Regions from separate parts of the Mycobacterium liflandii genome, predicted to be linked through region 2. Evidence: riboswitches for the same ligand, from Rfam matches in the RefSeq annotation. Region 2 holds a riboswitch; the other holds the start of a gene.
The links. A riboswitch is a leader RNA that binds a small molecule or an ion and turns the genes downstream of it on or off. The one in region 2 is predicted to bind glycine.
Positions count from the first base shown of each region.

Region 1: linked by a shared signal. The riboswitch ahead of gcvP (aminomethyl-transferring glycine dehydrogenase) and the one ahead of gcvP (aminomethyl-transferring glycine dehydrogenase) in region 2 are both predicted to bind glycine.

Region 1 is NZ_CP023138.1:693,005-698,934, forward strand. It holds gene gcvT (glycine cleavage system aminomethyltransferase GcvT) at 1-33, opposite strand, end outside; partial or broken gene gcvP (aminomethyl-transferring glycine dehydrogenase) at 51-2,841, opposite strand; glycine riboswitch at 3,098-3,189, opposite strand; gene CKW46_RS03285 (aromatic ring-hydroxylating oxygenase subunit alpha) at 3,507-4,877, opposite strand; gene CKW46_RS03290 (N-acyl-D-amino-acid deacylase family protein) at 4,887-5,930, opposite strand, start outside.
Region 2 is NZ_CP023138.1:3,149,482-3,155,411, reverse strand. It holds gene gcvP (aminomethyl-transferring glycine dehydrogenase) at 1-2,329, opposite strand, end outside; glycine riboswitch at 2,396-2,521, opposite strand; glycine riboswitch at 2,522-2,619, opposite strand; gene CKW46_RS14185 (MerR family transcriptional regulator) at 2,692-3,324, opposite strand; gene CKW46_RS14180 (bifunctional nuclease family protein) at 3,602-4,096, opposite strand; gene ftsR (transcriptional regulator FtsR) at 4,237-4,992, opposite strand; gene garA (glycogen accumulation regulator GarA) at 4,989-5,468, opposite strand; gene gcvH (glycine cleavage system protein GcvH) at 5,735-5,930, opposite strand, start outside.

The sequences.
Region 1 (5,930 bases), 2.5 Mb from region 2:
TGGAGTGGCCGGTGTGATTCTGCTGGTCGTCATGTCTATTCCCTTGCTGGTCAAAGTACTTGAAGTGACGCGGATTTCGGCGGCAACGTTGACTCGAAGGCCGCTGGCGACGGGCACGAGCAGACCAGGTTGCGATCGCCGTGTACGCGCATCGATGCGCCGCACCGGAGGCCAGTACTTGTCGGTGACCAGCCAGGGCGCCGGGAATGCGGCCACACTGCGCGGGTACGGCAGGTCCCAGGTATCTGCACACACCATTTCGGCGGTGTGCGGGGCTTGGCGCAGTGGGCTGGCCTCCAAGGGCCACTCGCCCCACATGACCAGGTCGATTTCGCCGCGGATGGCGACCATCGCATCGACGAACCGGTCGAGCTCGGCCAGATCTTCGGACTCGGTCGGTTCCACCATCAGTGTGCCGCTTACCGGAAACGCCAGCGTGGGGGCGTGGAATCCATAGTCGATGAGCCGCTTGGCGATGTCCTCTGCGGTCACTCCGGAGCGGCGGGTCAATTCCCGCAGATCCAGAATGCACTCGTGGGCGACCAATCCGTGTGGACCGGTGTAGAGCACCGGGTAGTGGTCGTTGAGCCTGGCGGCCAGGTAGTTGGCTGACAGCACGGCCGACTTGGTGGCCGTGGCCAGGCCGTCGGGACCCATCAGAGCGATATAGGCCCAGGTGATCGGCAAGATCCCGGCTGATCCGTAGTTCGCCGCCGCCACCGACGAGTCACTGGTGTCCTGGTGCGGGTCGTCCGGCAGGAACGGGGCCAGGTGCGCCCGCACCGCGACCGGGCCCACACCGGGTCCACCCCCGCCGTGCGGAATGCAGAATGTCTTGTGCAGGTTCAGATGTGAGACGTCGCCGCCGAAATGGCCCGGCCGCGCGATTCCCACCAGCGCGTTGAGGTTGGCGCCGTCGATGTACACCTGGCCGCCCGCCTTGTGCACCAGATCGCACACGGTGGTGACGTCGGGCTCGTAGACACCATGGGTGGACGGGTAGGTGAGCATGATGGCCGCCAGCTCCGCTGAATGGGTGCTGATCTTGGCGCGCAGGTCGGCTAGGTCGATGCTGCCGTCGGCGGCGGTGGCCACCACGACCACCTGCATGCCGGCCAGCACCGCCGAGGCCGCGTTGGTGCCATGAGCCGACTGCGGAATCAGGCAGATTCGGCGTTGCTGCTCGCCGCGACTGGCGTGGTAGTCGTGAATGGCGAGCAGGCCGGCGAGTTCGCCCTGGGATCCCGCGTTGGGCTGCAGCGAGACGCGGTCGTAGCCGGTGATCTCGGCCAGCCAGCGCTCGAGATCGGCGATCAGCTCCCGATATCCCGTGGTCTGCGCAATCGGGGCGTGCGGGTGGATGGCCGCGAACTCCGGCCAGCTGATCGGGGCCATTTCGACCGCGGAGTTGAGCTTCATGGTGCACGAACCCAGCGGGATCATGGTGCGGTCCAGGGCCAGGTCGCGATCCGAGAGCTTGCGCAGGAACCGCATCATGGCGGTCTCGGAGCGGTGTTCGTGGAATACGCCGTGCTGCAGGTAGGGCGTTGTCCTGAGCAACTCCGAGCCCAGGGGGGATCGGCTCGGCGCGATGCGTTCGACATCGAAGGCCTTGAGCACCAAAGTGATGACCTCGGTGGTGGTGGTCTCGTCGCAGCTGATTCCGACATGATCAGAACCCGCACGTCGCAGATTGATGCCGAGGCTTTCCGCGCGTGCGATCAATTCGCCGGCGCGGCCTGGGACTTCGACCAGCACGGTGTCGAAGAACTGGTCATGGGCCACGGTGTAACCGTGGTGGCGCAGGCTGGCCGCAATCGACACAGCATGGGCGTGAACTCGAGAAGCGATGTCGCGCAGCCCCTCCGGTCCGTGATAGACGGCGTACATCGCGGCGACGTTGGCCAGCAGTGCCTGGGCGGTGCAGATGTTGCTGGTGGCCTTGTCGCGGCGGATGTGCTGTTCGCGCGTCTGCAGGGCAAGTCGGTAGGCCGGTGCGCCGTTGACGTCCTTGGACACCCCGACCAGCCGGCCCGGCAGTGCCCGCTCCAGCCCGCTCCGGACCGCCATGTACCCGGCGTGGGGCCCGCCGAAGAACAGCGGAACACCGAATCTCTGGGCCGAGCCCACCGCGATGTCGGCGCCGAGTTCCCCTGGCGGGGTCAACAGGGTCAGCGACAGCAGGTCCGCGGCGACGGTGGTCATGGCGCCCCGGGCTTTCGCGGTGGCGATCAACCGGCCCAGGTGCCGTACCGCGCCGCTGGCGCCGGGTGCTTGCAGCACGATGCCGAAGAAGTCGCCCTCGGGCAGCTTCTTTTCGATGTCAACGAGTTCGATGTCGATGCCCACCGCTGCCGCACGGGTCCGAAGCACCGACAGGGTCTGGGTGAAGCAGTCGCTGTCGACCAACAGTCGTGCAGACGGGCTCTTGTTGGACCGCCGCATCAGCAGCATCGCTTCCACGACCGCTGTCGCCTCGTCGAGCAACGACGCGCCGGCCAGTGGCAGCCCGGTGAGGTCCTCGATCATGGTCTGGAAGGTCAGCAGCGCCTCGAGACGGCCCTGCGAGATCTCGGGCTGATAAGGGGTATACGCCGTGTACCAAGCCGGCGATTCGATGAGGTTGCGGCGCAGCACTTCTGGTGTCACACACGGCGAGTAGCCCTGGCCGATCATGGACACCCGGATCGTGTTGCGTTCGGCCATCGAGGCCAGATCGGTGAGTACCTGCTGTTCAGTTCGAGCCGCGGGCAGGGCCATCGGCGCGGTGTTTCGGATCCACGCCGGCACGGCAGCATCGATGAGGTCATCGAGGCTGGGGTAGCCGACCGTGGCGAGCATGTGCGCAATCGCCGCAGGATCGGGGCCGATGTGACGGGGCACGAAACTGGAAGCGACAGCGCGACCGCCGTGCAGTTGTTCATATGTTTCAGACAAGGGGCAACTCCGGTTTCCGTGGGCCCGAATCGCACCGGGCTGGTTGCTCCCTCCCCGCTCTGTCCTGAAACCTGAGAGTCTGTGGCGCCGCCATTACAGCGACGTCGTACACCTTCGGTAAGGCACGGTCTAGGTGACCGATCCTTGTCTCCAGAGTCGCCTCGGCGATGCGGTACTGGGGCCTGAGAGATTCTCGGGGAGGAGATTGCTCCTACGGCGCCTCGATAGCGAGGTTTCTCCCGCGTCGCGTCAACAGCAATGTTGTTGGCTATTTTGTTGTGACGAGCAGTCAACATACACACCGACTCGTCGTCTTGTCACTCCCCCGATTGGCCACATTTGGCGGTGCCCGGCGGTTGGCCGGACACCGCACGGGCGGGCGGTTGGCTGCAGGCCCGGGGCGACCAAGACCGGACACATTTGACCATCGAGCGTTAAACGCGGATGCGCACAATAATATTCGGGGCCCGCGGCGCCGCATTCGGACCGCTGTTCAGCTGCGAAAACGGCGGCCGGAGCTGTGGTGGGTGCCGGATCGATTGCTGATCCGATCCGCCCGATGTGAACCATCACACACGCGGGGCCCCCGGTCCGGGGCGAAGTCCGCCCCCGCTCATCCGCTCGGGTTCGGGTAGATCAAGGTAGCGCTCCAGGTTGCGGTGCATGTTGATGATCCGCCGTTCCTCGCCGGACAGCACCAGATGGGTGAAGCCGGGCTGATGCAAGCCGCGCTGGACACCCGGGAGCACTCGGATGTCTTGAGTGAGCACGATCCCGGGCTCGGCCTGATCGGCGGCCATCCGGACGTCTGTCGGCTTGTTGTGCGGCGCGTCCGGCGGCATCCGCGTCATCAGAAACATCACCATCTCGCCCTTGTCGGGATCGGCGAAGTGCTCCGGCTGGGGCCGCGAGCACATGATGGTCAGGTGGTCCGCGTTGGCCAGAAACGTCATGTTGGGAAACAAGTTGTACTGATGCAGCGGGGTTATCCGATCGGTGTCGGCCCACTCGAGGTCGACACCGCGGGTGGCGGCAAAGGCTCGGGTGCGTGCCGCAATGAGATCCTGAACCGCCTGGCCGGGCCGGCGCTCGTCGGCCGGCAACGGCGTGCCTTCGGCCGCGCCCATCAGCGCACCCTGCGTGTAAACGTAAGCGTCCCAGACCTCTTGGTCGCTCAGGGTGCCTTCGAAGCGTGGGCTCGGCACACCGTAGGGCTGGTCCGACTTCCCAGCGTGCCTCCAGATCTGTTGTGGGGCGTGAATATCGTCGACACAGCGCAACAATTCGGGATGCAACGTCTGAATGCGGTAGGTCTCGCTGTAGCCGTCAGCGATGGTCTTCCAATTGGCATCGACTTCCACGGTGAGCGTGGCGTAGCAGCGAAAATCACTCAGCCCGCACCACGCGATGTCTTCGGGTATCGGGTCCAGGTAATCCATCAATGGCATCGCGGTGACGTCGAGACTGACGAAGACCAGGCCCTCCCAGGTCTCGACCCGCACGGGCAGCAACGGGAAGTCGGGCATGTGCAGCGAGCCGAAACCCTTGCGATTGGGCACTCGCCGCAGTTCTCCGGTCAGATCCCAGGTCCAGCCGTGGTAGCCGCACTTCAGTTCACGCAGGCCCGAACCCGAGCCCGCGCACAGCGAATTGCCCCGATGGCGACACACATTCTGGAATGCGCGCAGCACGCCGTCGCAGTCGTGGACGATCAGTACCGAATAGGGGCCGCAGCGGTATTCGAAGTAGTCGCCCGGCGCGGCGACATGGTCGAGCATGCAGGCGAGCTGCCACACCTTGGGCCACATTCGTTCGATTTCGAGCTGGGCGAACGCGGGGGAGTGGTAGCGCTGCGCGGGCACCAGTGTCGGGGAAGCCGGCGGAACTCCAATCGCGTCCTCGTCGCGAGTGCGGGCGGGATTGCCGGCGGCGGTGCTCATCGCGTCCCGCTAACGCGCTCCGCGCACCAGGCGGCCGGGACGGGCTCCGGTGTCGACACCGCCACGGCGGGTCACCGCTCCGCTGACGATTGTGGCGGCGTATCCGCTTGCGCCCTGCAATATCCGGTTGCCGCCGGCGGGCAGGTCGTAGGCCATCGCGGCCGGATGCAGCCGCAGCGCTTCGAGGTCGATGACGTTGAGATCGGCTTTCTTGCCGGGCTCGATGGTGCCGCGGTCGGTGAGGCCGAACAGGTGGGCCGTGTCGCGGGCCTGCTTGCGGATCACATATTCCAATGGCAACTTCTCGCCCCGCTTGCGATCGCGTGCCCAATGGGTCAGCAAGAAGGTGGGGTAGGAGGCGTCGCAGATCATGCCGCAGTGAGCGCCGCCGTCCGAGAGCCCCAGAACGCCGGCCGGGTGCAGCATCATTTCGCGGATCGCATCGCAGTTTCCGTCTGCGTAATTGAACAGCGGCAACATCAGCATGGCGCTCGCGTTCGATTCGAGCACCAGGTCATAGAGGGTCGCCAGCGGATCCTGGCCGCGGGCTTGGGCTATTGCGGCGACGGTGCGGTCGCGGGTGGGTTCATAGTCGGGCGGATCGCCTAGCGCATAGAGGCGTCCCAGCGAGTACTGAACGAAGGCGGACATGCCGTCGAACAACACGTTCGGGTCGATGGGTAGGTCGTCCTCGGACAGGATCGCGGCTTTCACCGCGGGATCGGCCAACCGTTGCGCGAGCTCGTCGCGGGTGCAGTCGGCCTTGAGCCGGCGGTAGGTCGGGCGGTGGGTGAAGGCGTGGTGACCTTGGAACCCGATCATCATCCCGAACGGGCGCGCGGCGATCTGCGGGTGCAGGCGGCTGCCCGCCGCGTGCGCGCTGGCCGAGAGCTCCAGCTGCTCGCGCCACAGGTTGGGATCGGCGTCCACCTGGATCAGGGCGAACGATACGGGTCGATCGATCTCACCGGCCAGGCGCCGCATCCATTCCAGTTCCCTTCTCGGCCCGACGATGTCCTCGCCCGCGGCGCCCTGCGGGGCGAGCTCGAAGAC
Region 2 (5,930 bases):
TGTAGTTGGCCGAGGCGATCGCGGTCAGCGACGCCGCGCGCAGACCGTCGGCGCCCATCATGCGGATGTAGGCCCAGGTGATGGGCAGGATCGAGGCAGACCCGTAGGGCGCCGCCGACACCGGATCCCCTTGGGGTAGTCCCGGCGCGAACGGATGGCCCGGCAGAAACGGAGCCAGATGCGACCGCACCGCCACCGGACCCACTCCCGGACCACCGCCCCCGTGCGGGATGCAGAAGGTCTTGTGCAGGTTCAGGTGGCTGACATCGCCGCCGAATTTGCCCGGTCGGGCCAGGCCCACCAGCGCGTTGAGGTTGGCGCCGTCGACGTACACCTGGCCGCCGGCGTCGTGCACCGCCGCACAGATGTCGGCAATGTCGTGCTCGTAAACGCCGTGCGTGGAGGGGTAGGTGATCATCAGCGCCGCCAACCGGTCGGCGTGCTCGCCGACCTTGGCACGCAGATCGTCGAGGTCGACATCGCCGTTGTCGTGGCAACCCACCACGTCAACCCGCATCCCGGCCAGGGCGGCCGAAGCCGCATTGGTGCCGTGTGCGCTGGACGGGATCAGGCAGATATCGCGGTGCGGCTCCCCCCGGCTGGCGTGGTATTCGTGGATGGCCAATAGGCCGGAGTACTCCCCCTGTGAGCCCGCGTTGGGCTGCAAGGAGACCTCGTCGTAGCCGGTGATGGCCGCCAACCAGCCCTGCAGCTCAGTGATGAGCCGACGCAGGCCCGGGGTATCCGAGGCCGGGGCAAACGGATGCTGACGTCCGAGCTCAGGCCAGGTAATCGACTCCATCTCGGTTGCGGCATTGAGCTTCATCGTGCATGAGCCGAGCGGAATCATGCTGCGGTCCAGCGCAATATCTTTGTCCGCGAGTTCGCGCAGGTAGCGCATCATCGAAGTCTCGGTGCGGTAATTGGTGAATGCGGGATGGGTCAAGAACTCTGAGGTGCGCGTCGCGATCTCGGCGCGTGCTGCCTTGGCGGCCGACACCCCGAACGCGTCCAGGACCGCGGTCACGTGCGCGGCGGTGGTTACTTCGTCGCAGGCCACCGACACGTGGTCAGCGTCGACGCGCCATAGGTTGACTCCGCTCGCCTTGGCCGCGGCCACCACCTCATCGGCACGGTCGGGTACCCGCGCCAGCACGGTGTCGAAGAACGTGTCGTGCACCAGCGCGTCGCCCAGCGCACCGGCGATGGTCTCGGCATGCCCGTGCACCCGCCGGGCGATGCCGGTCAGCCCATCGGCGCCGTGATAGCTCGCATACATTGCGGCCATCACCGCCAGCAGCACCTGAGCGGTACAGATATTGCTGGTCGCCTTGTCGCGGCGAATGTGCTGCTCGCGGGTCTGCAGCGCGAGACGATAGGCCGGGTTGCCGTCACTGTCGACCGATACGCCGACCAACCGGCCGGGCAACTGCCGGGCGTGCTTAGCGTGCACCGACAGATATCCGGCGTGCGGGCCGCCGAATCCCATTGGAACCCCGAAACGTTGGGTGGTGCCGAACGCGATGTCAGCACCGATCTCGCCGGGCGGCGTGAGAAGTGTCAGCGCCAACAGATCGGCGCCGATGGACACCAGCGCGCCGCGGTCATGGGCCTGCTGGATCAGGGCGGTCCAGTCGGTGATGCGCCCACTCGCCCCGGGCAGCTGGGCGATCACCCCGAAGAATTCGCCGTCAGGCAACCCGTCGCGCAGGTCGGTGGTGACGATCTCGATACCCAACGGCTTGGCGCGCGTGGCCAGCACTGCGGCGGTTTGGGTGAACAGGTCGGCGTCCACCGCGAGATGCTTGGTGGAACTGCGCGTTACACGGTGCATGAGCGTCATGGCTTCCGCCGCCGCGGTGCCCTCGTCGAGCATCGAAGCATTCGCGATCTCGAGGCCGGTGAGATCGGTGACCATCGTCTGAAAGTTGAGCAACGCCTCGAGCCGCCCCTGGCTGATCTCGGGCTGGTACGGCGTGTAGGCGGTGTACCAGGCCGGGTTCTCCATGATGTTGCGTAACAGAACCTGCGGCGTGAATGTGTCGTAGTAGCCCTGTCCGATCATCGACACGGCCGTGGTGTTGGTGTCAGCCAGCGCACGTAGCTCGGCCAGGGCCTCGGCCTCGCTGGCGGCCGGCGGCAGCTGATCTAGGCCCGGCGCGAGGCCGCTGTCGGTGGGCGTATCGAAAATCCGCGTCGGCACCGCCTTGGCGGCCAAGTCGTCGAGCGAGTCGACGCCGATCACCGCGAGCATGGTCGCGATGGCCTGGTTGTCCAGCCCGATGTGGCGGTCTGCGAAGGTCGACTCGAACATGGAGTGGTCGGACACGGTGACTCCTGACTGGGCAGCGGACGGGCCTTACCCAAGGCCACGTGCGGGCAGAGGACTAGCGGGCCCTCTCCCTCTGTCTTCACCCGTGCACCAGGCGCCTGAGAGATTCAGCGCCCAGCCCAAGCGGGCGCCTTTCCCCATCGGCGGGCGAGGACCGCTACGGGTCACCACCGCTTTCCAGAGGCATCGTCATCCAGCGCGGTCCGGGGGCCTGAGAGATTGACGGAGAGGTGTTGCTCCTTCGGCGTCCGTAGCTGGCGGCCACAGAACTCTCCCGCACGAGAACGATGCGTCGCCCAGTTTACTCGGCCAGCCGCAGCGACGGCGCGCTGCACGCCGATGCGTGGTGCCGAAGGCGGTCAGCCGATCTTGCGGTCTCGATGCTTGCGGCGCGACGCCAACTCGTCTTCAGGGGCGGCAATGGATTCTCCGCCGTCGGCCCGCTCGCCGTGGAAGTCGGCGATGACTCCGGTCAGCTCCCGCATCGCGCCCGAAACCGCGATGCCGAACACACCCTGGCCGCCTTGCAGCAGGTCTACGACCTCCTCGGCCGACGTGCAATCATAGACGGTTGTCCCGTCGGAGAACAGGGTGATGTTGGCCAGATCCTGGACCCCGCGCTGACGCAGGTGATCGACCGCAACCCGGATGTTGTGCAGCGAGATGCCGGTGTCGAGCAATCGCTTGACGATCTTGAGCACCAGAATGTCTTTGAAGGAGTACAGGCGCTGACTGCCCGATCCTGCCGCGCCGCGGATCGAGGGCACAACCAACGAGGTGCGTGCCCAGTAGTCGAGTTGGCGGTAGGTGATACCCGCAATCTGACAAGCGCTTGGTCCGCGGTAGCCGACCAGCTCGTCGGGTACCGAATCGTCGGGGAACAGTCCCTGCTGCACGGGTTCGCCTGCTGCAGAGCCATCGTAAGAACCGTTGGTCCCAGCGGTTGGGTTGGCTGCAAGATCCAGCTGTTCTTGACGTGGCTGGTCGCTCACGGTGTTTCCTCTCGCCGATCGCGCTGTTGTGTCACTAGCTGCGTCACTGGCTGCCTCGGCAACCGCGTTTGCTCAGGGCCGAGTTCTGAAGAGCATACGCTGTTGGACCGTTGCGGTCCGCGGGTTGATCATCAAGTCGCCTTCAAAGTATGGACGCTGCGCGGGCCCGTGAGCGCCATCCCCTAGGCGTGTCGAGATGGCATGTTGCGAGATGAGACGGATCCGTGACGTTGTTGATCCTCCCTCACGATTGCTTTTTTCCTGCACCTTTGTTGGGTCAGGTGGCCTTGAAGTCGTCGGGCGAAACGCTGTCGAGAAACTCTTTGAATTTCTCGACCTCGTCCTCTCGAACGGCGCTTCCGGCCTCCTCGTCACCCTCGTCGGGTATCAACAGGCCGGCCTGGGCCAGCACCGCCTCCTCGACATAAATCGGAACACCGACGCGCAGCGCAATCGCCACCGAGTCGGAGGGGCGAGCCGAGACCGTGATGTTGCGGTCGAAGATCAAATCCGCATAGAACGTGCCCTCTTGCAGATCGACGATGCGCACTTCCTTGAGGGAATGCCCGAGCGCGGCAATGAGATCCCTGATCAAGTCGTGCGTCAACGGCCGGGGCGGCTCCACGCCTTGTTGCTCAAGCGCGATGGCAGCGGCCTCGGACTGGCCGATCCAAATCGGTAGGTACCGGTCACCGTCGGCTTCGCGCAGCAACAGCACCGGCTGGTTCTGCGGTTGCTCGACGCGAATGCCGACAACACGAACTTCACCCATCTGTGTCTGCCCTCCACACATCCCGCCGTGACCGACCATTGCTCAGCGTGACGACGCGGTGAACACCCATCCCATTGCCACTGTCTGCCATTGTCGGGCCTTTGTCGCCGAACACCGAGCTGTCGAGGAAAGTCTAATCCTCAGCGGTGCAGAACGTCGCGTACAGCGGATTTGATTAACGAGGTGTGCAAGGTGATCGCCAGTGCGGCCACCTCACGCGCCAAGTCGTCGGCACGGTCGCGCGCGCCGGCCTTGTCGGCCTTGACCAACGGCCCGGCGATCTGTGCGATCAGGTCCGACTGCCGGTCGGCCGCCGAGCGGAAAGCGCGCAGGTGCCGTGGCTCCACGCCGTATTCCGACAGCGCGCGGGCGCACTGCAGGATTACCACGGCGTGTTCGTCGAAAAACCCACCCGGCCCGGTTGTGATCACGCCAGCCTTCAACACCGCACTGAGCAGTTCGTCGTCGACGCCCGAGCGCTCGATCAGGTCTTCGCGACTGAGCCGAACTCGCGCCGGCGCGACCGCCCCGGTGTCAGATCCCCCATCAGGTCCGGCGGTGCCGGCACTGTTACCCGCCACCGACACCAATTTCGGTACCCCGTAAGGGGATCCAATCGCCGGCAACTGGCCGTCGGGCTGGGCGTCCAGCTCCGACCTGATTACTTTGAGCGGTAGGTAATGATCACGCTGAGCGGTGAGTATGAAGCGCAGCCGCGCACAGTCGTACGCGGTGAACCTCCGATACCCCGATGCCGCGCGCTGCGGCGTCACCAGCCCTTCGGCCTCCAGGAAACGGATCTTGGAGATGGTGACATCTGGGAAGTCCGGTCGGAGCAGTTCCAACACCGCCCCGATGGACATCCCGGCGAGCGCGGGGCTATCGGGCGCGCTCACTGGCCTCCGGTGCCCCCGTCGTCGTCACCTTGCTTGGGGCCGGTCAGGAAGACCAGGCGGAACTTGCCGATTTGAACCTCGTCGCCGTTTGCCAACACGGCCGAATCAACCGGCTCCCGGTTGACGTAGGTGCCGTTGAGGCTCCCGACGTCCACGACGCTGAACTCGTTGCCTTCCAAGCGGAATTCGGCGTGACGACGGCTCACCGTTACGTCATCGAGGAAGATGTCGCTGTCGGGATGCCGACCAGCCGAGGTGATGGGTTGATCGAGCAGGAAGCGCGACCCGGCGTTGGGCCCCCGCTTCACGACCAGCAACGCCGAGCCGGCCGGCAGTCCCTCTACCCCTGAAACTGAGCTTTCGGTGCCCGACTGGGTGGGGGCGTCCAGTTCGTTGAGGAAGTCAGCGCGGAAGACCGATGTCGTCTCCACGGTAACTTCGTCAGAAGTCTGGTCCCTATCTCTTGCTGCGTCCATGTCCGTCACCCGCTGCTCCTCACTGGCCGCTATCGCCTTGACCGCCGAGCCGGTCCACCGGCTTCTCCCTCGGATATACCGCTTGAACTACCTTTTACTGCCTTCAAACGCTTCCAACGCTGATCTATCGACCGTACCGCGCGAGGGTCCGCCCCGCGGCGGCGACGTGCCCGCCACTGCGGATCGTATGCCCGAAAGGCTGGTTCCTCATAGGTCAGTCACGGGTCCAACGCGCCCCCAACGCTGGCAGGGACCTTAGCAACCGATCATTCGGTCACCGTGTCGCGGTAGGTCTGGACGTCAAGCAAAGCCGCCAACGCCGATTCCAGCGCGGCGACGTCGGAACCCTCGACCTGGACGTCCAGCAACCAGCCGGCGCCATACGGATCGGTGTTCACCAGCTGTGGCGTCGCTTCCAGATCAGCGTTCACCGCGGCCACCTTGCCCGAGATCGGGGCAAAC